4 regions of the Paenibacillus sp. UNC217MF genome follow, and region 2 is predicted to be linked to each of the others. Evidence: riboswitches for the same ligand, from Rfam matches in the RefSeq annotation. Region 2 holds a riboswitch; each other region holds the start of a gene.
What was found. Region 2 has a riboswitch for cyclic di-GMP ahead of BP95_RS0124875 (CAP domain-containing protein). Riboswitches for the same ligand answer to the same signal wherever they lie in the genome.
Positions count from the first base shown of each region.

Region 1: linked by a shared signal. The riboswitch ahead of BP95_RS32340 (CAP-associated domain-containing protein) and the one ahead of BP95_RS0124875 (CAP domain-containing protein) in region 2 are both predicted to bind cyclic di-GMP.
Region 3: linked by a shared signal. The riboswitch ahead of BP95_RS34215 (glycosyl hydrolase family 18 protein) and the one ahead of BP95_RS0124875 (CAP domain-containing protein) in region 2 are both predicted to bind cyclic di-GMP.
Region 4: linked by a shared signal. The riboswitch ahead of BP95_RS0110915 (4'-phosphopantetheinyl transferase family protein) and the one ahead of BP95_RS0124875 (CAP domain-containing protein) in region 2 are both predicted to bind cyclic di-GMP.

Region 1 covers NZ_JMLT01000013.1:143,171-148,097, reverse strand. The annotation lists gene BP95_RS0109225 (macrolide family glycosyltransferase) at 1-806, shown strand, start outside; cyclic di-GMP riboswitch class I at 982-1,071, shown strand; gene BP95_RS32340 (CAP-associated domain-containing protein) at 1,282-3,882, shown strand; gene BP95_RS0109215 (DUF6612 family protein) at 4,049-4,822, opposite strand.
Region 2 covers NZ_KK366029.1:118,644-123,570, reverse strand. The annotation lists gene BP95_RS0124885 (NAD(P)/FAD-dependent oxidoreductase) at 1-747, shown strand, start outside; gene BP95_RS0124880 (class D sortase) at 933-1,550, shown strand; gene BP95_RS0124875 (CAP domain-containing protein) at 1,624-2,685, opposite strand; cyclic di-GMP riboswitch class I at 2,814-2,904, opposite strand; gene BP95_RS34665 (hypothetical protein) at 3,033-3,107, opposite strand; gene BP95_RS33345 (hypothetical protein) at 3,095-3,247, opposite strand; gene BP95_RS0124865 (alpha/beta hydrolase family protein) at 3,511-4,927, shown strand, end outside.
Region 3 covers NZ_JMLT01000016.1:59,322-64,248, reverse strand. The annotation lists gene BP95_RS34215 (glycosyl hydrolase family 18 protein) at 1-3,038, opposite strand, end outside; cyclic di-GMP riboswitch class I at 3,150-3,234, opposite strand; gene BP95_RS0110005 (TrmB family transcriptional regulator) at 3,820-4,629, shown strand; gene BP95_RS0110000 (AzlC family ABC transporter permease) at 4,709-4,927, shown strand, end outside.
Region 4 covers NZ_JMLT01000017.1:119,235-124,161, forward strand. The annotation lists gene BP95_RS0110910 (non-ribosomal peptide synthetase) at 1-718, opposite strand, end outside; gene BP95_RS0110915 (4'-phosphopantetheinyl transferase family protein) at 709-1,464, opposite strand; cyclic di-GMP riboswitch class I at 1,548-1,634, opposite strand; gene BP95_RS0110925 (copper amine oxidase N-terminal domain-containing protein) at 2,203-4,927, opposite strand, start outside.

The DNA.
Region 1 (4,927 bases), on a different contig from region 2:
GTTCGACTACTACCTTTGCTTTTAATCAGTACACCGCGAAACTGATGAAGCGTGGTTTCATCGATGTATGGAGGATGATCGTGGGTTGGCCCCGAATGAACAGAAAAATTCAGTTGTTAAAGAATCATGGTTATGAGATAGGGAATGTTGTATCGATTGTTCAAAATAATAATGAAACAGACACCATTGTTTATACCTCGAAAGAATTCCAGCCGATGGCGGATACGTTTTCTGAGCGATATGCTTTTGTCGGACCATCCATCAGGCAGTCTCCGCCGATACAGATTAATAAAAAAGATAGAAAACTAATCTACATTTCACTTGGGACTATACTGAATCAAAATCAAGATTTTTACCAAAAAGTTATTCAGGCATTTGCAGATACGGACTATGATGTTGTGATGTCAGTTGGTGAAAAAACGGAGATTGCTTCTCTTGGCAACATACCAAGAAATTTCACAGTGAATAACGTCGTGGATCAAATATCGGTATTGCAAACAGCCGATGTATTTATTACCCATTGTGGCATGAATAGTGTGAATGAAAGCCTGTATTTTGGAGTTCCAATGGTTTTATTTCCGCAACATAGCGAACAAGGATTAGTGGCTGATCGGGTTGCTCAACTGGGTGCAGGTTTAAAGTTGAAAGGAAAGAAGCCAAAATATTTGGCAGCAGCGGTATCTGAGGTGTTGACGAATCGGACTTATCAGGAAAATGCGCAAAAACTGTCAGAAACTTTTCAGAATGCTGGTGGTGCAGTAGAAGCGGCAAATGTGATTTTAACTAAAATTCGAGCGAAGTCTTAGTGTACTTTCATGATCCTTTTTTTAAAATGGGGCAGCTTCATTGAAGAAGTGCATGACGAACATAAATCGTACTGGGTTGATAGACCTGGTACTTGATTGAATTTTGCGTACCTATAGGCACAGTTGTATACAAGCTGTTCATTTACATGTTACTATAGACATTTAATCTGTAACATTTGGATAATGGCAAACCCTAGCGAAAGCAGGGGACGCAAAGCCACGGGTCTAATGTATTTCACAATGCGATGACAGCCGGGTTGCCCTAATTGCGACATTACGTGCGTCTTTTTTTATTGCGCTGCCATTAGGGTGGCGCTTTTTTTGTGCTATTGTAAAGCGTCCCCGATGTTCATCTCATTTGATCGCAGAATGTAAAAGAATAGGAGATGTAATGATGCGGCCATGTTGTACAGCAACCAACAACGCAATGTACCAAGAACAGCATAAACACATTAAAGCAGGAAGAATGCGGCGTATGACGATTACAGCTAGCGCTGCGCTGTTAGCCGGGATGCTTATCTATCAGCCGACCCTTTATGCAGCGGATAAGCTGGTCGGTAGTATGATTACTGTCACGAAAACGAACAATGCTCTGCAGGCAGGGGCAGACCAACTGCAAGGCATCACCATAGGAATGAGCGAGGATCAACTATTCCAAAAAATCGGACTGCCGGTTCGCAAGGATCTAAGTGAATATGGCTTCGAGTGGTATATTTACAATCAGGATTATAAACATTACTTACAAGTTGGTGTTCAGGACCACAAGGTCGTTGCACTCTATACGAATGCGAATGATTCTTATGGAAGCATTGGATTCGGTTCAACCAAGCAGGAGGTAGAGGCAGCCTTCGGATCTTCCCTCAGTCAAATTAGGAAAGGCAATACGATTTACAATATGGACAACAGCGGACAATATAGCCTGTACAAGGTCGGCGGTATGTATGCAACCGTGTTCTATGATCTCCATCAAGGGAATACGGTGACGGCTGTCCAATTTATTGCCCAGGATGTGGAACTGGCGTTCAAGGGGTACTTTGGCACGCCTAGCAAGCGATTGCAGACAAGCTTTGAGCAACAAATCCTCGATTTGGCTAATGCTGTGCGTGTCCGCGAGGGCATGAAGCCATTGAAGTGGAATGAAAAGGCTGCGGGAACTGCTCGCAAGCATAGCGACGATATGGGGCTGAGAAGCTTCTTCGATCATAACAATCCGGACGGCAAATCCCCGTTCGATCGGCTGAAGGCGGACGGAATCGTATACCAAAAGGCAGGGGAAAACATTGCTGCTGGACAGTCGAGTGCCATCTTCGTTCACGAGAACTGGATGAACTCGAAAGGACATCGTTCGAATATTTTGGGAGACTTTTCTCATCTAGGGGTGGGTGTGTACTTCGGGGGGAATTCAAATGTATATTACACACAGAACTTCGTCACGCAGAATTCCGTCGACGATAAAAAGCCCGATCCCGATGTTGTATCTCCTAGCCTCAGCGAATCTAAGGTTCTGACAGGAGATCCATTCGATGTAAAGGTCGAATATTCTGTGTCGGAAGCAGTATATTCAGCTTCATTCAGTCTTACTTATGACAGCCGCTTGACTCTCTTAGATATAAAGCCAAGCGTTACGATGGCTACCTATCAAAAGTTGAACTATCCGGATGTCCCACTTATCACGACAAAGAACATAACCGATTTACCTAATGGCCAGAAGCAATTGGATTACTCCGTAAATCTCAACGGAGGCGCTTATGAAGGAGACGGCGACATAGCAACCATCGCTTTCTTGAGCGACCAAGAAGGGAAATATACCTTCAATCTTGTAAATGCGAATCTGTTCAACGCAAACAATGAACGGATCCGAATCGGTTACATTCACTCGTCTACTGTTGATGTCATCAAGCCGTCTGTTCCGAATCCGAATCCGAAGCCAGAGTTGCCTATTTCGTCTTCCTCATCTGAAGGCTCTAGAGGTTCTAGTAGTTCTACACCTTCGACTTCTGTGGGAACAATTCCAGCCGGTAAGACGATGAAGGCAGGATTACTGGCAGAGACGATGAAGGAGCATGCAGTGAATGCGGAGTTCAAGATAAATGCGAATACCGTGAAAAAACAGCTGCAGGACAAAAATACCAAGCAGGTTCAACCCGATATTAGCGATGTAAGCATGAAGGATTACAATGAAGTCTCCTTCACGCTGGACAAATCGGCCGCCAAACTGCTGCAGGAATCAGGCAAGGATTTGCTTCTGTCTACAGCCGAATTCGATATTACCATTCCGAATAAGTCTATTGTGGAACTCATCGGAACGAGTGGACTCGAGCTTGTGGTGTCTCTTGCAGAGCATAAGGACAAAGGTTTTAGCAAGCATCATGGCGAGACGACCTTTACGTCTCCGATGATCACGATCCGCGGGCCGCAAGAAGCAAAGAATATCCTGTTGGAAATCTCCTTGAAGCTGATGGAAGCTACAAAGGATATTCGTAAGGCAGGCGTGTACGCAGAAGCTCAAGGCCTAACAACAAATGCTTGGAGCTATAAACTGGCCGGAATGAAGGCAGCTGATAAGAAGCATATTTCCTTCCAGGTCACGGAGTTCGGCACCTACACGATTGCAGAGCATGCAAGATCCTTCAATGATCTTACTGCACATTGGGCAAAGGATGAAATTGAAGTCATTGCAGCTCACGGACTGTTGTGCGGCAAAGACAGCATACACACATTCAAGCCGAACGACGTTATTACCCAAGCGGAGTTCGCCACCTTGCTTGATCGCTTGACGAATAACGGAGAGACTTGGGAACAGCGGATTGCAGAGCCTGGGGCACGTAAACCGATTACTCGCGAAAAAATGGTCGTGATGCTTACGCGGGCATTGAAAATTGATCTGTCCCATTCAAGCACTTCGCTTGGATTTAAGGATGAAGCACTCATCTCACAGGATGCAAAGACAGCCGTTGTGTACGCAGTGAGCAAAGGACTTATCAAAGGAACCACCGATAACAAACTTGATCCGGCGGGAACGCTCACTCGAGCGCAGGCGGCACTCGTTTTGTATCGCGTGATACACGAGCAATAAGATATTCATCATGACACAAAAAGCAGAGATCCTAGATTATCACATAGGATCTCTGCTTTTTTTCCTTTTACGGGCTGTACCGCGTGATAACAGTAATGCCGTCGGAACTATATTTTCTCAGTCTATAACTTTATTTTCTTTCTTCATCGACAATCGAAATCGTATCCTATTGAGCGTTGTCGATAACATCCTTCGGCACTTTGATTTCGGCCACTTCGTTATGCTTCGTAATCGTGCTCGTCACCTTCATGCTGATCGAAATCTTCTGTCCGTTCTCTTCCCCTTCGAGCACAAGTGTAAAGCCGCTCTTCGTCGGGAAGTAGGTTTCCTTATTCACGCCATATGTCATGGTAAGCGTCTTAACATTCATCTTGCCAAGCGCTTCCGCAGCTTCTTCACCAGATGACTCGGACAACAGCGTCTTCGCCAACTCCTTGCCTTTATCGCCAGACATATCCGTAGTCATGATGTATTCGTTACCTTCCACGGCAATCTTCGAATTTTTCTCTAACGGCTTGAATTTATCGAGATTTTGCGTCAAGCTCATTTGGCTCTTAATGTTCGTTTCCCACTGGCTCTTCAACTCATCCGGAACTTTCGCCCATTCGCCATTTACCTGAGAGTATGCTCCTTCTTTGGTGAAGTATTGTTTAATCGTTTGGTTCGTTTGGTCTGACACAATTGACGTATCTTGATAGAAACCAAGCGGTTCCTTTGTAAAGTCAGTTTTGATTGTAATATCCGATTTTTCTTCTTTGCTGCTGTCGCCTTGAATCCCATTCACTTGCTCAACATGGACATCCATTGAATAGCTCTTCAATGTTTTATCCGCATCCGTAGCCTTTTGAATCAATTCTCCTGCCGTAGGTGTTGAGTTGCCGCATGCTGTAATGCCTAGTACTACCATGATCGCTACGAGTGCTGCCGTCCACTTCTTCAAAACCGTCTGCCTCCCAAAATTAGTATGCTCCCTCATAGTAACCAATATCGATAGACAGACAAAGTGAACGTAGCCCTATTCCGAAACAGAAATTAGTAGAATAGA
Region 2 (4,927 bases):
GGTAAACGGCAGGCCACATCGTTAGGCATACATCTGCTTGAAGATACCGTGACGAGTCTCGCACCTAATGGCGAGCATGGCTTCACCGTGACGACAACAGAGAACGGCCTCTTCACAGCAAGTACACTCCTGCTCGCCACTGGAATCATGGATCGGCTTCCATCCTTGCCCAATCTCATGCCCTGCCTAGGCCTTACGGTGTATGTATGCCCTGATTGCGATGGTTATGAAGTGAGCGGTCGGCGAACCATTGTGCTCGGTTCTGGCTCTACCGGAGCTGATATGGCACTAACGCTATTGTATTGGACCCGTGACATCGTCTATGTGAATCACGAGCAGAAGCCCTTGTCTGCTGATCAAATGCAACAATTGGACGCACAGAAAATTGAAGTAATTGATGCACAGATTGAAGAAGTAGTATGTAAGGAAGAAGGTGTCTTCCGTGGCGTGAGACTTTCCGATGGAAGGATCATCGATGGAGAGCGTGGATTTGTTGCCTTCGGAGGCAATGAGGTGAAGTCCTCCCTCGCAGAGCAGATTGGGATAGAGCGGCATGAAAATAAACACATTATGGTGGATCCACGTACGAAAATGACCAATGTCCCGAATGTATGGGCGGCAGGAGATGTATGTGTGCATTCGGAACAGGTTACGATTGCGATGGCGGAAGGTTCACAAGCTGCAATTTGGATGCATAAAGCAATCCTTCAGCAGGCTTCCCCTAAGGAAGGATCCTCATCATCTTAGATTGCTAACGCCTCCTTCCAGCATCCGGTTGCTGCAATTGAGCTTCACTGCTGCTATCCGATCCCCTACGAACTGCACCTACCAGCATGGTGGGTTATGGAAAACATATTGCTACATACGGTACAATAGAGGCACAGACATAGTGCGTTAAGGGGGTGCCTCTTATTACGAAAAAGAATCAAATCATGTCCAGATTGCTTGGTTTCACGGCTCTATTGTTTCTCCTTGCCGGGTTAGCCCTTATCCTATATCCGAAGTGGAATCAATACAACGAACAACAAAGAGAGCTTCGGCTCCTTACGGAGTGGGACAACTTGCCGCAAGACAGCATTCAAGTAACCTCCAAGATACAAACCGATTCAACCACACCAAAAAAACAGGAGCCTAAATCCATTGACGGTCTCCTTGTATATGGGGCAATATCGATCGACAAAATCGATCTGCGGGAACCTATGGTAGAAGAAGCCACACCTGCCTCTCTCAAGGTTGGAAGTGGAATCGTTGTCCCCGGCCGAATGCCGGGCGAGATCGGCAACTTTGTATTGGCGAGCCATCGTAGTCTGACATTCGGCAGACACTTCAATAGACTCAATGAGTTAAAACAAGGCGATAAAGTTCAATTAGAAACGTCGGATCAGACCTACACGTATACCGTGCAATCGAAATCCGTCGTGACCCCAGAAGATCTGTCCGTTCTCGATCAGAATCCAACGGATCGGGAGCTGACACTCATCACCTGTGATCCAATCGACACAGCCACACACCGGCTTATTGTGAAGGCTGTCATGGAGAAGACCCCATAACGCCGCATCAATCAAAGACGCCTCCAACACCACTGTTTCTGTGGGATTGAAGGCGTCTTTTTAACACGGCCTGCTAGCTTCGTGGCGTATAGAAGTTTTCCGTGTAGTAGACTTTCGATTTACCTCCGAAAAATACGCCTACACCCATTCGCGAATAATCTCCTAATATGTTGGCACGATGCCCTTCCGAGTTCATCCAGTTCTCATGAACGAAGATGGCACTCGTCTGGCCAGCGGCAATATTCTCTCCTGCGGACTTATATATGATTCCGTCTGCCTTTATTCGATCGAACGGCGACTTACCATCCGGATTATTATGATCGAAGAAGCTTCTTTCTCCCATATCACCGCTATGCTTGCGTGCTGTTCCTGCGATCTTATCGTTCCATTGCAGCGGCTTCTTGCCATTGCGTACGCGAACTGCGTTCGCTAGATCGAATATTTGCTGCTCGAAGCTTGTCCGCAATTGCTCGCTAGGCGTACCGAAGTAACCCTTGAACGACAACTCCACAGCTTCAGCAATGAATTGGACAGCTGTTACCGTGCCGCGCTGACTCACATCATAGAACACCGTCGCATAAACGTCGCCTACCTTGTGCATACTGTATGTTCCGCCGTTATCCTTGTAGTTATAGATGGTATTGCCTTTCTTAATTCGGCTGATGGAAGACCCGTAGGCTGCTGTAACTTCCTGCTTCGTCGAACCAAATCCAATGCTGCCATAATCAGCCTTAGCATTCGAGTATAGAGCTACAACTTTCTTGTTGAGCACACCGACCTGCACATACTGCTTATAATCCTTGTTATAGATGTACCACTCGAACCCGTACTCGCTTACGTCTTTGCGTGCTGGTTGTCCCAGTCGCTCGAAGAGCTGCTTCTCACTCATACCGAGCGAAATGCCCTGAACCTTGACTCCTGCCGCCTGTGGCACATTCAACAATTCTGATGCAGCAGTCCCGCTTCCGCTAGTTTCATCCGCTGCATAGAGAGTTGGCTGTGGCATGAACATGCCGAACAGCAATGCAGCACTAAGCCCTATTGCAATTCTTCGCTTGCTGCCTACCAATGATTGTTTTTCTTCTACTTGCCAGTTTGCGTTGTTGTCAGTCGTTTCCGTACAACGTGTCCGCATCCTTACCATCTCCCATTCTTTGACGTTATCCGCTCGAATGAGATGAACACCAGGGGCGCTTCTTGTATATACAAAAAAGCGCCACCCTAATGGCGGCGCACTTAAATAGACGCTCGTATTGTCGCAATTAGGGCAACCCGGCTGTCATCGCATTGTGTAAATGCATTAGACCCGTGGCTTTGCGTCCCCTGCTTTCGCGAGGGTTTGCCATTATCCAAATGTAACAGTTATATGTCTATGGTAACATGCAACAGAACTGCTTGTACACTCCTGAACGATTGTAATCTTCTGTATGTGGACAGAATAGTAGGCTAACCGCCAAGGAACTCTCCTTGGCGGTTCATATATCAACGCCTTACAAATAATCGTTTCCGAGCTATCCACATGAGTGCTGCGGCAGTAATGAGAATCATACCGACGATTGGCGATACAGGCGCTTCTTCACCAGTTTGCGGCAGCTTACCCCCCGCTTAGCATTCGGCTTCTTCGAATCCGTCTTGCCTCCTAGATCTGCATCATCAGGATTTCCTTCATCATCCTTGTCACCGTCTGGATTGCCCATGCCATGCTTCCACCCGGTTCCGTCGTATTTCCTGTATCGGGATCTGTCGTCTCACCAGGTACCGTAGGCTGATCAGGGTCAGTCGTCGTTAGGCGAGAGTCTACTTACACAATAATCCATGATTCTGAACAAAAACTGAAACATACGTGGTTCACTCTTTAAACGAATTTTAAACGAACGATCGACCTCTCCTTAATCTTCACCCTTTACGCTCAATAGACAGAGGCAAGTACGCTCTGAAGAACGGGAGGAATAGGAACGTTATGCGGCTCTATGAAATATTGCTAGCTTTCTCTTGCTTTGCATTATTGATAAGTACTCTATTTACACGCAAACTGCCCCGGCTAACCGGCATCGTAGCCAGTACAATCAGCATGTCCATTCTCACGCTGCACTTGTGGCAAGAGGGTTATCGATGGCAGATGTTCGGCGTGTACAGCCTAACTATCGTAGTAACGGGGAGTCTATGTTGGAAAAGTATACGGTCATCTAGCACGTTCAATCTGTGGAAATCTGTGCGCTATACTTTATTTGGCCTATCCTGCGTCGTAATCACATTGAACGTCTTGTTGTCGTCATACTTGCCTGTTTTTCAGCTGCCGAAACTGGAGGGACCCTATCAAGTAGGCACATTTACGATGTCGCTAACGGATGAAGGTCGAGAGGAGATCTATACAGAGAATGGTGGAGATAAACGTAAAATCCTTGTGCAATTCTGGTACCCCGCACAAGTAGATAATGTGCAGAAGACCGTACCTGTCTTTCCTGAGGATCCAAAGATGCTCACTGCCTATAAAAAGGGATTATCATCATTTATCAGGCTCCCTGAACCGATATTCGATTATTGGAAGTACATCCGCAGCAATGCCTATGAAGAAGCAGCAGTACAGCCTACTTCCGTTCCCTATCCATTAATAATCATCAATCATGGAATGGGGACAACCCGACTGCTTCATGTGTCTCAAGCCGAGCAGCTGGCCAGCCACGGTTATATTGTCGCTTCCATCGACCATCCGTACAGCACAGTAGCTACAGCGTTTCCAGATGGCATAAATACAGACTATCGAACTACTTTCAACATGGATAATTTCTATACGGTAGGCAAATCCATCGGAACGGTATGGACGGAAGATGTGAATTTCGTCATTCGCCAGTTGGATGGCTTGAATGCTGGTCACATGCCAAGCCCACTTACGGGCGCCATCGACATGGACAAGATTGGTGTCATGGGCCACTCCTTCGGGGGTGCGACCGCATTTAACGTCTTGAACACGAACCCCCGCGTCAAAGCGGCGGTTAATATGGATGGCTCTCTCTATGAATTAGACATCAATAGACTAGCCGACAAGCCCGCCCTGTTCCTGAAGGCTGATAAGTTCACCGAGATGAAGGAGCAGCAGCGTAAGGGGCTTATTACAGATACGAAGATGAGCAGCATCATTGCACAAGAACTTGCCATAATGGAGAAAGTAAAGCAGCACGGTGGAAGCATCATTCAATTGGAAGGTGCGAAGCATTATAATTTCACCGACCTGCAGCTCTATTCGAATCTCCTGCAATACGCCGGTATTACAGGAACAATCGACGGGTACAGAGGGTCATCTGTCGTCAATCACTATGTTCTGGATTTCTTCAATAAGAACCTGAAGGGTACTGGCGGAGCGCTGATGAACAGCACCA
Region 3 (4,927 bases), on a different contig from region 2:
GAAGCGGAGCCATAGTTTTCGCCAGGCTGGAGCGTACCATTGCCGTAGTTCATCGTCATGATGTTCACGACGTGGACATCCACGCCAGCAGACAAGTAAGCTTCCAACACATCCAGTTGAACAGAAGTCAGACCGCTTGGCAGTACAGGGAGTGTTAATACGATATCTACGCCCGTTGCATCCTGCAGCTTCTTAATCGCCTTTGCGTTGGCGATATTCATGTCTTTGTTCTGAGCGCCGCCCTCAATGTCAAGGTCAAATCGGGTCAGTCCATAGCCTTGAACCAGCTCCATATACGTATTAAAGAGCGTATCGGTGTCTTGAGTAACTTCCCAGAATGCAGCTCCGTTCGCACCGCCTAGCGAGATCGCGACATCTCCGCCCAACTCGCGAATTTCCCGGATGGACTGCTTAATTCCTTGATATTGGGTGTCTTGCGGATTCTTTTCGCTTAGTAAGGAATGTCCTCCCCAGCCCCATTGCACTCTGCCGTCCGCTACTTGATGCCCAACGGGCTGAACAAAGCCGAGATTGAAGAATTTCACGCCGGTATCCTCGGAAATTCTGGCAAGGTTAGGAGCGCCGTTGTTGGAATAGCCCGGCTTGGTAACCCATGCAACCATATCGATGAATGGGGAATTGACTTGCTTCGGCCACTCGATTCCTTGGCCAACCCCAAAGTCATACCCCGGAGCTGTCGCTTCGATAACGGTAATGGTACGTTTTTTCTCGCCCGTTAATCCTTGCGAATCCGTAACGGAGTACACTAGCTCATACTTGCCGGCTGCATTCGTATCGACTTCTCCCGTCACGGCAATGTGGAATGTGAGATCTCCGTCTTCTGCGTCCGTAGCCGTTACGCCAGCCAACTTGTCAAAGCTGTCGCCGACTGTAAGCGTCAGATTCGCAATGCCATGCAATACAGGCGGTTGATTCTTGCTTGGAGCTTCGATAACGGTAATGGTACGTTTTTTCTCGACCGTTAGTCCTTGCGAGTCCGTAACGGAGTAAATCAGCTCATACTTGCCGGCTGCATTCGTATTGACTTCTCCCGTTACGTTAATACGTGATGTCAGATCTCCGTCTTCAGCGTCGGTAGCCGTTACACCGGCCAGCTTGTCAAAGTTGTCGCCGACTTTCAGCGTCAGGTCTGCTATGCCATGCAATACAGGCGGTTGATTCTTGCTTGGAGCTTCATCACCCAGAATGAGCTGTCTGTTCATCTCCGGGCTGTTATCCGATACCCGCTGAACCAGCTCCATGCTTGTAATCTTGGCATCTCCCTTCAGTTTGAATGTATAGGATCTGCCAGTTTCAATCGTTTTTGCATCATAGACCGATTTCAAATCGACGACCGTGTAACCGTTCTCATTGGTTACGGTACCTGCCAAATAATCGCCGGAAGTCAGCGGCCCATCGGCTTGGATGTAAAGCTTCGGCAGCTTAACCGTTTTTGCGCTTCTTTCCACGGCTCTCAACACAGAATTCGATTCGGTCAAGGACTCATTATTGAAAAGGGTGATTTCTACCCCTTTATTGTTGCCCCAAGCTTCTGTATACGGTTTCACATCTGCCGTAACGTCCAGCTTGGTATATTTAATTTCATGTGTTGTCAACGGCTGGCTTCCGAAGAGGCCTTCTTTCGTTGTCTTTGTTAATTTGTCACGCTTGGAAGGATTCGCAGTAGGTGCATCGTTGGAAGCCATCCAAGCAATGACGCCGCCCAGACCATTCTCAAGCACATATTTCGTTTTCTCTTGAATGGATCTTTCATTGTCATAGGTGTAGAATACGCCAGTTGTCCCATCATACAGATAGGGAGCTTTGGCTGCATCATCCCAATATTCCTTGAGATTCGGGTAAGTGGCCTTCAGCTTGTCGAGGTTGCGATAAGACCAAATCCCCGTTCGGCGTCCGGCGTCCCCAATGGTGAGCGCTGCTTCGCCAACGGCGCCGCGGGATGGAGACTGATCCGCGTCTTTGGCGGATAGTGCAGCTTCGCCGAATAGTCCCGGATGATTCGGATCGGTTCCTTGCGACACTTTATCCCAGCCGCGAGTATAGTACGCCGCCCCAATCACAATCTTGTTCGGCTCGGCACCTTGCTCAATCAAATATTTTACGCTTTCGTCGACCGACAGGTTGTTGCCCGTGAGCGGGTCGTTCGGATTCGTATACAAGCCAGTATGGTGGCCGCTTACTTCATCCCATGCGCCGCGCATGTCATAGTTCATAATGTTGGCGAAGTCTACAATGTTGAATAGTCTTGGCACATCAATGCCGATATCGATCTTGCTCTTCGGCGCCGGAAGCGCAACAGACAGTTCATATGCTTTCCCAAGCTGGGCTCCTTGCTTATTCAATGCGTTTTTGAGATCTTGCAGGAGCAAAATATAATTGTTTTTATCCTCCGGCGTGGCGTATTTCGTGCCTTCATCGTTCTTGTTATCGACCAGATCAGGCTGTCGAACTTCAGCCGGGAACTCCCAATCGACATCCACGAAGTCCATGTTCGTGTACTTGATGAATGTCATGACATTTTGGATCAGATTCGCCCGTTTGGAAGCATCGGCTGCAACGACAGCGAAGTCGCCTGATTTCGACCATCCGCCAAGAGAAATGCCGATCTTCAGATTCGGGTTTTCTGCGCGCAATTGCTGCAGGGCGATAAGGATGCCCGCATTGGCCGCTTGCCATTGTACGCCTTCCTGGCCGACAGGCGCTTCTACTGCCGCATCCTTATCCGTAAAGACAAGGTTGCCTTGGGCATCAAAATCGAGAAACGCATAGTTCAGGTGGGTTAATTGATCGGCCGGTATATCCTTAGGATAAAAGTTCCCTTGTCCTCCCCAAATCGACCAATCGCCATAGTACATAACATTCCTTATTTCCTTTGTCGCGTTTTTGACCACAGGTTCCTGTGCTGCGGAAACAGCCGACCCTGCATAAGCCGGTGCCAACGAAGACACGAACATCATGATGGTCACTACCGTCATTGCGAACAATCTCCGTGCACTCTGCTTTTTCCCAGTCTTCATCCGTTATTCACTTCCTATCAATAGATTTTATTAATAGGCAGCTAGGGTGGGGCATCTCGCCATGGATCATACAAAAACAACCATACGACTAATAGAGATGGGGGTCTATTAATCGGCAACTGGCTGGCATAGAATTTCTTCCTTAGCCCCTTTAGTTTTGCGTCACTAGATTTCCCTAGCTTTGCCTAGTAATACCTGCAAACATGCATACTCTTGCATAACGATACATGTTTACACCGTTAAATATACAGCAGTTTCACGTTTATTTAATGGGTCATACGGATTATTTGTGAATATATGAACATAGTTCGATATTATTATTCACTAGAAATATATCATGTTGAAATCCGGATGGAATAAGAGGATGTATGTTAATTCCATATGGTTTGATACTGGACATCAGCCTAGTAACTGCACCGATCCCTTGTTATTCCTTGTTATGCTTTTTTACATATTCCATATGTCCGACAAGGTTTGGGCAGTAGGTCTTAGGTAGGAGGGGAGATATATTGTAGTGTGGATGAACGAGCCAGAGTTCACACAATGATAACGGAATATAACTTTCCTTATCAGTAAAATTCATGCAACTATATAGTACTTGGACTGGATTAAAAAGGGCTGATCCTCCTTTTCTGGGCAATTATACCTCATCCAAAAGTTGAAGAATCAGGAACAAAACAGTGGTCTGACGATCATTTTTCGAAACGGAACCAGGATTGCTTTGACAGGTAATCCATTTTATTTTATAGTAAGTAACACACTAACTACTAAAGGAGATGCCATGGAAGAACTTTTTAAAGAGCTTCAGAAGTGGGGCTTTTCACAATATGAATGTAAAGCGTACATAGGGCTATTGAAAAATTCTCCTATAACCGGATATGAAATAAGCAAAAGGTCAGGTGTACCTCGTTCAACGATATATGAAGTACTGGCAAAATTAATGGATAAAGGTGCGGTGTATACAGTACCTACTGATCCTGTAACCTATGCGCCATTACCAGCAAAAGAATTAATCCGTCGATTGCGTAATGACTTTGACAATTCTATGGATTATCTTGAAAAGAATTTATCTGCGTTAGAAAGTGAACAAGAAGTAGATGTCATTCGACGCATCAGCAGTGATGAGCGCGTTGTGGCCGAAATGATTGACATAATCGATAAAGCTAAAAAAGAAATATGGTTGTCGATTTGGGAACCACAAGTCGCTTCGATAAAAGGTGCTATAGATGAGCGGATAAAGGATGATACCCACGTCTTTTCTATTCTTTTTGGAGCACCTGAGATTCAGCTTGGGGCAACGACTCATCACAACTACATGGCTCCAGAAGTAGCTGAGGAACGTATGAACGGCCGCTTAACGATTGTTGCACGGGATAATGAAGAAGTATTAATTGCAAATTTCGCGCAAAATACACCTGCATGGGCGGTAAAAACGGAAGACCCGGCACTTGTGTTAATCGCGATGGAATACATCAGGCATGACATTATGTTCTCAGAATTAGTGAAAGAAGTGGGCCCAGAGAAAGCAGAAGCGCTTTGGAAAAACGCTCCTAATCTATTTCATGTTGTTACTGGAAAACGGTTCAAATAAATTGAACCGTATTTTCTTTCACTTTTTCGTAGTAGTTAGTAAGTTAGCTTCTAATACTTGAAAATAAAGAGGGAATGAAATGAGTCTGTCGAACGTCCAAATGAATTCGTCTCCGAGAGCTGAAGATAGCTTTATCCAAGGAGTAAAAGATTGTGTCCCCACGCTGCTGGGTTATTTAAGTATCGGATTAGCTGCAGGTGTGATCCAAAAGACTGCGGGACTTAGCATCGCTGAGATCGCTCTGATGTCTATGATTCTCTATGCTGGCTCAGCTCAGTTTATTGCTGCGGGTATGATA
Region 4 (4,927 bases), on a different contig from region 2:
GATCATCTTCGATGACAGCTACTCGATCCGGATGCAGCTTAGCCTGTTCCTCGAACAGCGCCTGAACCGTGAATGTATGAGGATATTCAGCTCGCGTCTGATTCATCCCCTCAATTAACTGGCGCTTGTCCTGCTCTGTCAGCATTTCCAGCTCGCCAATACGCTTCTGAGGATGCTTCACAGCTTCATCCAGCAGCTGCAAGAAGTACTCCCCCAGCTTCTCTACCGTCGATAACTGGAACTGATTTTCCTTGTAATACATTGTGAACATTGGTAATGCGCCCGTTCCAGCAGCATGCTGAATGCAGCCGTGCAGGTCACATACCTGCTCTCCCTCTGGAAGCACGGGCTGAACATCTTCTCCGTACCAGCAATACGTTGCCACATCACTGTCAGAAGCTATTTCAGAGCAAGTCAGGTTACGTCCTTCTGCGCAAGCCGACAAGCTGTTATGAATGCTCATAATTCCTTGCAAGGTTACGTCATCCTGACTGACTACTGTATGGTTGCCATTGCCGTGTCCCGCTTGAACGGCATGAAGAGTTACTTGCTGCGAGTTGTAGAACCGGGACAACAGCGTTGCCCACGCACTGAACATGACGGATTCCAACTTGACCGAATGCTCGGCCGAATGCTTCTTTAGAAGACGCATTGTCTCCTCAGGCAGTTCGATAGAATGTACGTCATAGCCTGCCAATCGTTCTACTGTCAATTCCATGAAAGCCAATTCTCGTCCTCTCCTTTATACGATCCAACCCATTTCGTAAACCTATGAGTCAACTGCTCCCATGTGATGTACTCTATTTGCTTGGCAAATTCCATATGCTGTGCGCACACAGTCATACTATAGCCTGTTACAGGAACGACATATTGCTTTACATAATTATGATCAACATTCCATAATTGATTATGCTGTATAGGTACAGCTGTCTCCTGCACAATCTCGAATGTGCTAGGAGGCAGGCTGAGACCCGTTCCTAATGCCTTCAGAACACTTTCCTTAGCCGTCCATATGTAAAAAAACAATTCCTGACGCGCACGACTGTCGTTCGTATTTGCAAGCAATTCCAACTCACGCGGCGAGCATATCAGCCTAGCCACGTCCATGTTCCATTCTCCTGCTTGCTCTATATCAATCCCGATTGGCGCTTCATCCAATGCCACTGCTATGAACGCACCGGCGTGAGAGATGTTGAAAAATACTGGATCACCCTCCACATATGGCTTGCCGAAGGGATGAGTGTGAATAACAAGTTCGTTATTCGAACATTTCAAGGTTCGACATAGCAGCATGCGTGCCAATATGTCAGCCGCAACCGTGCAATAAAGATCTTCACGGTTCCGAAGTCTATCTAACCTTTTGTATTTTTCAGGTGTAACGAACGGGATAAATCGATCCATCAATGAATCTATGTCTTCGTAGGAAGTACACTCGTCCCATTTTAGCAACACAATTTCCATCATTTACCCCAGCTTCTGTGCGCAAAAAAAAGGCCATTCTGCATAGCCTTGTCACCGAATAACCGTTGTGTAGTTACCGCAACATTAATGGCAACCCGGCCGCCGTAATCCGTGAAGATGTTAGGCCCGCGGCTTTGCGTCCTCATCTTTCGAAGAGTTTGCCTTTCAATCCTGATGTTGTTCTTCTTGATGTATCCATTGCGTGTTGCAGATCGATTATCAGGCAAGAATGTCATAGCAATGTTACGCACTAGTTCTTGTGACATGTATCGCGTGAATAGGTCTAAAGTACATATTACATATCAGCATGTTGGACGGTCGCATTCCCTATCCAACTCAAGACCCATATTTTATATCGGTTGCTCGAATGAAAAGATTAATACTTTTTCATAACACTTTTCAATTTTTCGACACGAAAAATCATTTTTTGTCATTTTATAGTCATTTTCAAGGTGGTTTCACCCTATTTCCGACAAAAACACCCCTATCCTCTCCATCCTTGCTCCCATAGATTCGTACAATTCCCTCCAACTGCTCGAACATTTGTCGATTTCCCTATAGAGCCACTACTGCTTAGCCCCCCTCTCCCCTACCAATTACCTAATAGACAGCACTGAAGTCATTTCTTACTCATTACACAACTCTCTTGTACTCTTGGTGATACATAAAAAGCCTCGGAAATCATTCCGAGGCTCTTATTGAATGCCATCTATCTATCTTCTCTATCCCACATCATGAGGATTAATATCCGTCACCAACTGTCATTTCGTTGGATGCAGTGGACAGCGCATTCACCGTTGCACTTCGTCCATCTGCTATGGACATCACGAATACTTTATAGGTAACGCCTGTGCGAATCGGATTTCCATATGCATCATTATCGGACAGCGAGAATATGGTTGAACCATCGCCTGATACACTAACCAATTTATAATTACTTCCTGCCACACGATTTGCCTGATCCAGGTTGAATGAACCCGCTGAACCGGAAGGAACAGCCATCACTGCGTAATAGGCAATTCCGTTATCACTGCCTGGCTTCGTGAAGTAAGCCTTGAAATCATTCACGCCTTCTCTCGCTGCAAACACGTTCGTAGGTGCCTGAACAGATTGATCTACCAAGGAAAATTCACCAGAAGGCGAAGACAAGGCATTCGAGGAGCCGCTTCTATTGTCAGCTACCGTAAGCACAAATACCCGGTAAGCAACACCTTTTTGAATGTCGTTGCCTTGAACATCCCGCAAGCCGCTTGTTAGCGATTGTCTTACATAGCCACTCTGATTCCCAACCCGAATGTAGCTGGATGATCTCACCTGTCCCGCACTATATGCGTCGAATGCATAGGACTGATCTGCGCGGACGACCATAATACGGTATTCATTTACGTACGAATTACTGGATGGTGCATTAAAGCCTACTTCAATGTCGCTGGCATTACCGTTTTTGCCAATAATCTTCGCTTCTACATTCGTCACAACATCAACCGAGGCATTGCCTTTAAGCGTCACCTCTGGAGATGGAGCAGACAACGCATTGTTCGCTTGACTATTGGAGCTTACAGACAGAACAAATACCCGGTAGCTGTTGCCGTTGCGAATCGGTGCTCCATCTACATCTCTTGCATCCGCATCGAATACATGCGACAAGCTGCTGCCACTCCGATACACGACAGCTGAGTTCCAATTATTAACTCGATTGGCCTCTGTTAGATTAAAACGGCTTGCGTTGGAAGACTTCACGACCATTACGCGATAATGGTTCACATTCGATTCATCTGCAGCACGGTTGAATGTTACACTCAGGTTTCGTCCATCATTGTAGTTTCCACCCAAACTGCTTGCCGATACGTTCGTTGCAGGGTACACCGTCGAATTGTTAGACAACGTAATCGTATCTGAAGAGCTGGACAGGGAATTCACATAACTACCGCGTCCAACAGAAAGCACATATACTTGGTAGCTGGTTCCGTTACGGATCAGGTCCCCATCTACGTCTCTCGCAGTAGAGCTCAGCTTGAGGCTAACGTCTCTGCCATTCGGGTTCATCGACGTATAATTGTAGTTGGATACGTTGTTCGCTTCGGATACATCAAAGCGGTACGATCTGCTCGTCTTCACAACCATAATTCGATACTGGCTAATATTCGATTCATCCGAGGCCCGGTTGAAGGTAACCATCATATCGCGGCCGTCATTATAATCTCCGACATCGCTTACTCTTACATTGGAAGCACTGTACACCGTTGAGTTATTCGAAATATTGATGGAATCAGATGCTCCCGACAATGCATTGTAATCAGAGTTGCTATTCGAAACTGACATGACGAACAGGCGGTATGTTTCCCCTCTGCGGATTAGTGAGCCATTCACATCACGCATATTAGATGGCAATGTTGAAGTAATGCTATAGCCATTCTTCGAGACATCATAATAATTGCTAGATGAAACCCGGTTTGCTTCAGTCAAATCAAAGCGATAAGCATCCGAATATTTCACTGCAAAAATCCGGTAGTAGCTTACGCGCGATTCATCGGAGGAGCGATTAAAGCTGATCTGAATATCGCGTCCATCTCCATAATTGCCCACTTGGCTGACCTTCGTAATCACTGGAACACCAGCTGATTGTCCAAGCGTGAACGAGGATGAGCCGGAGGACAGCTTGTTGGCATACGAGCTCGTATTGCTTACAGATACTACAAATACGGTATAAGACACATTATTGCGGATATATTCACCTGATGTATCTCTTGCCGTCGAACTCAAGGTTGTCGTCAACGTCGAGTTGCTGGACTTCGATACGGTCGTATAATTTTGGCTGGAGACGCGGTCTGCTTCATAAGCATCGAAACGAGATGCATCCTTCGTTTTAACGACCATAATCCGATAATTTAGAATTTGGCTATCGTTAGAAGGACGGGAGAAGCTGACCTGCATATCGCGGCCATCGTTATAATTCGCCACATTGCGCACTTGCACATTCGTTGCCGCCGCAACCGCATTGTCGCCTAACGTAAAGGTTGAAGATGGGTTCGAGAGCACCTGTTGGTTGCTCGTTCTGCCCACTGACAATACATAAGCTTCATACTTCACATTCGTGCGGATGTAGTCTCCATCTACGTCACGTGCTCGGGAATCCAATCTGACTACAGGATCGTCACTGCTCTTGTTCACTACGGTATAATTGTTGGAAGATACCGAACGAGCCTTGTTCAAATTAAAGGAGTTCGACGCTTTAACAATCATGACGCGATATTGATCAAGGTTATTTTCATACTGTTCCTTGGAGAAGCTGACACGAATATCGCTTGCATCTCCGGATTGGCCTGAGATCTGTGTTGTCACATAATTGACGCCTCTAAGATTGCCGGAGTAGTCGGGCTCATCTGGGTATGTTGGACGATCCGGGTACGTTGGGCGATCCGGATATGTCGGCGAACTTCCAGAAGTCACGCGAACGATTCTCGTT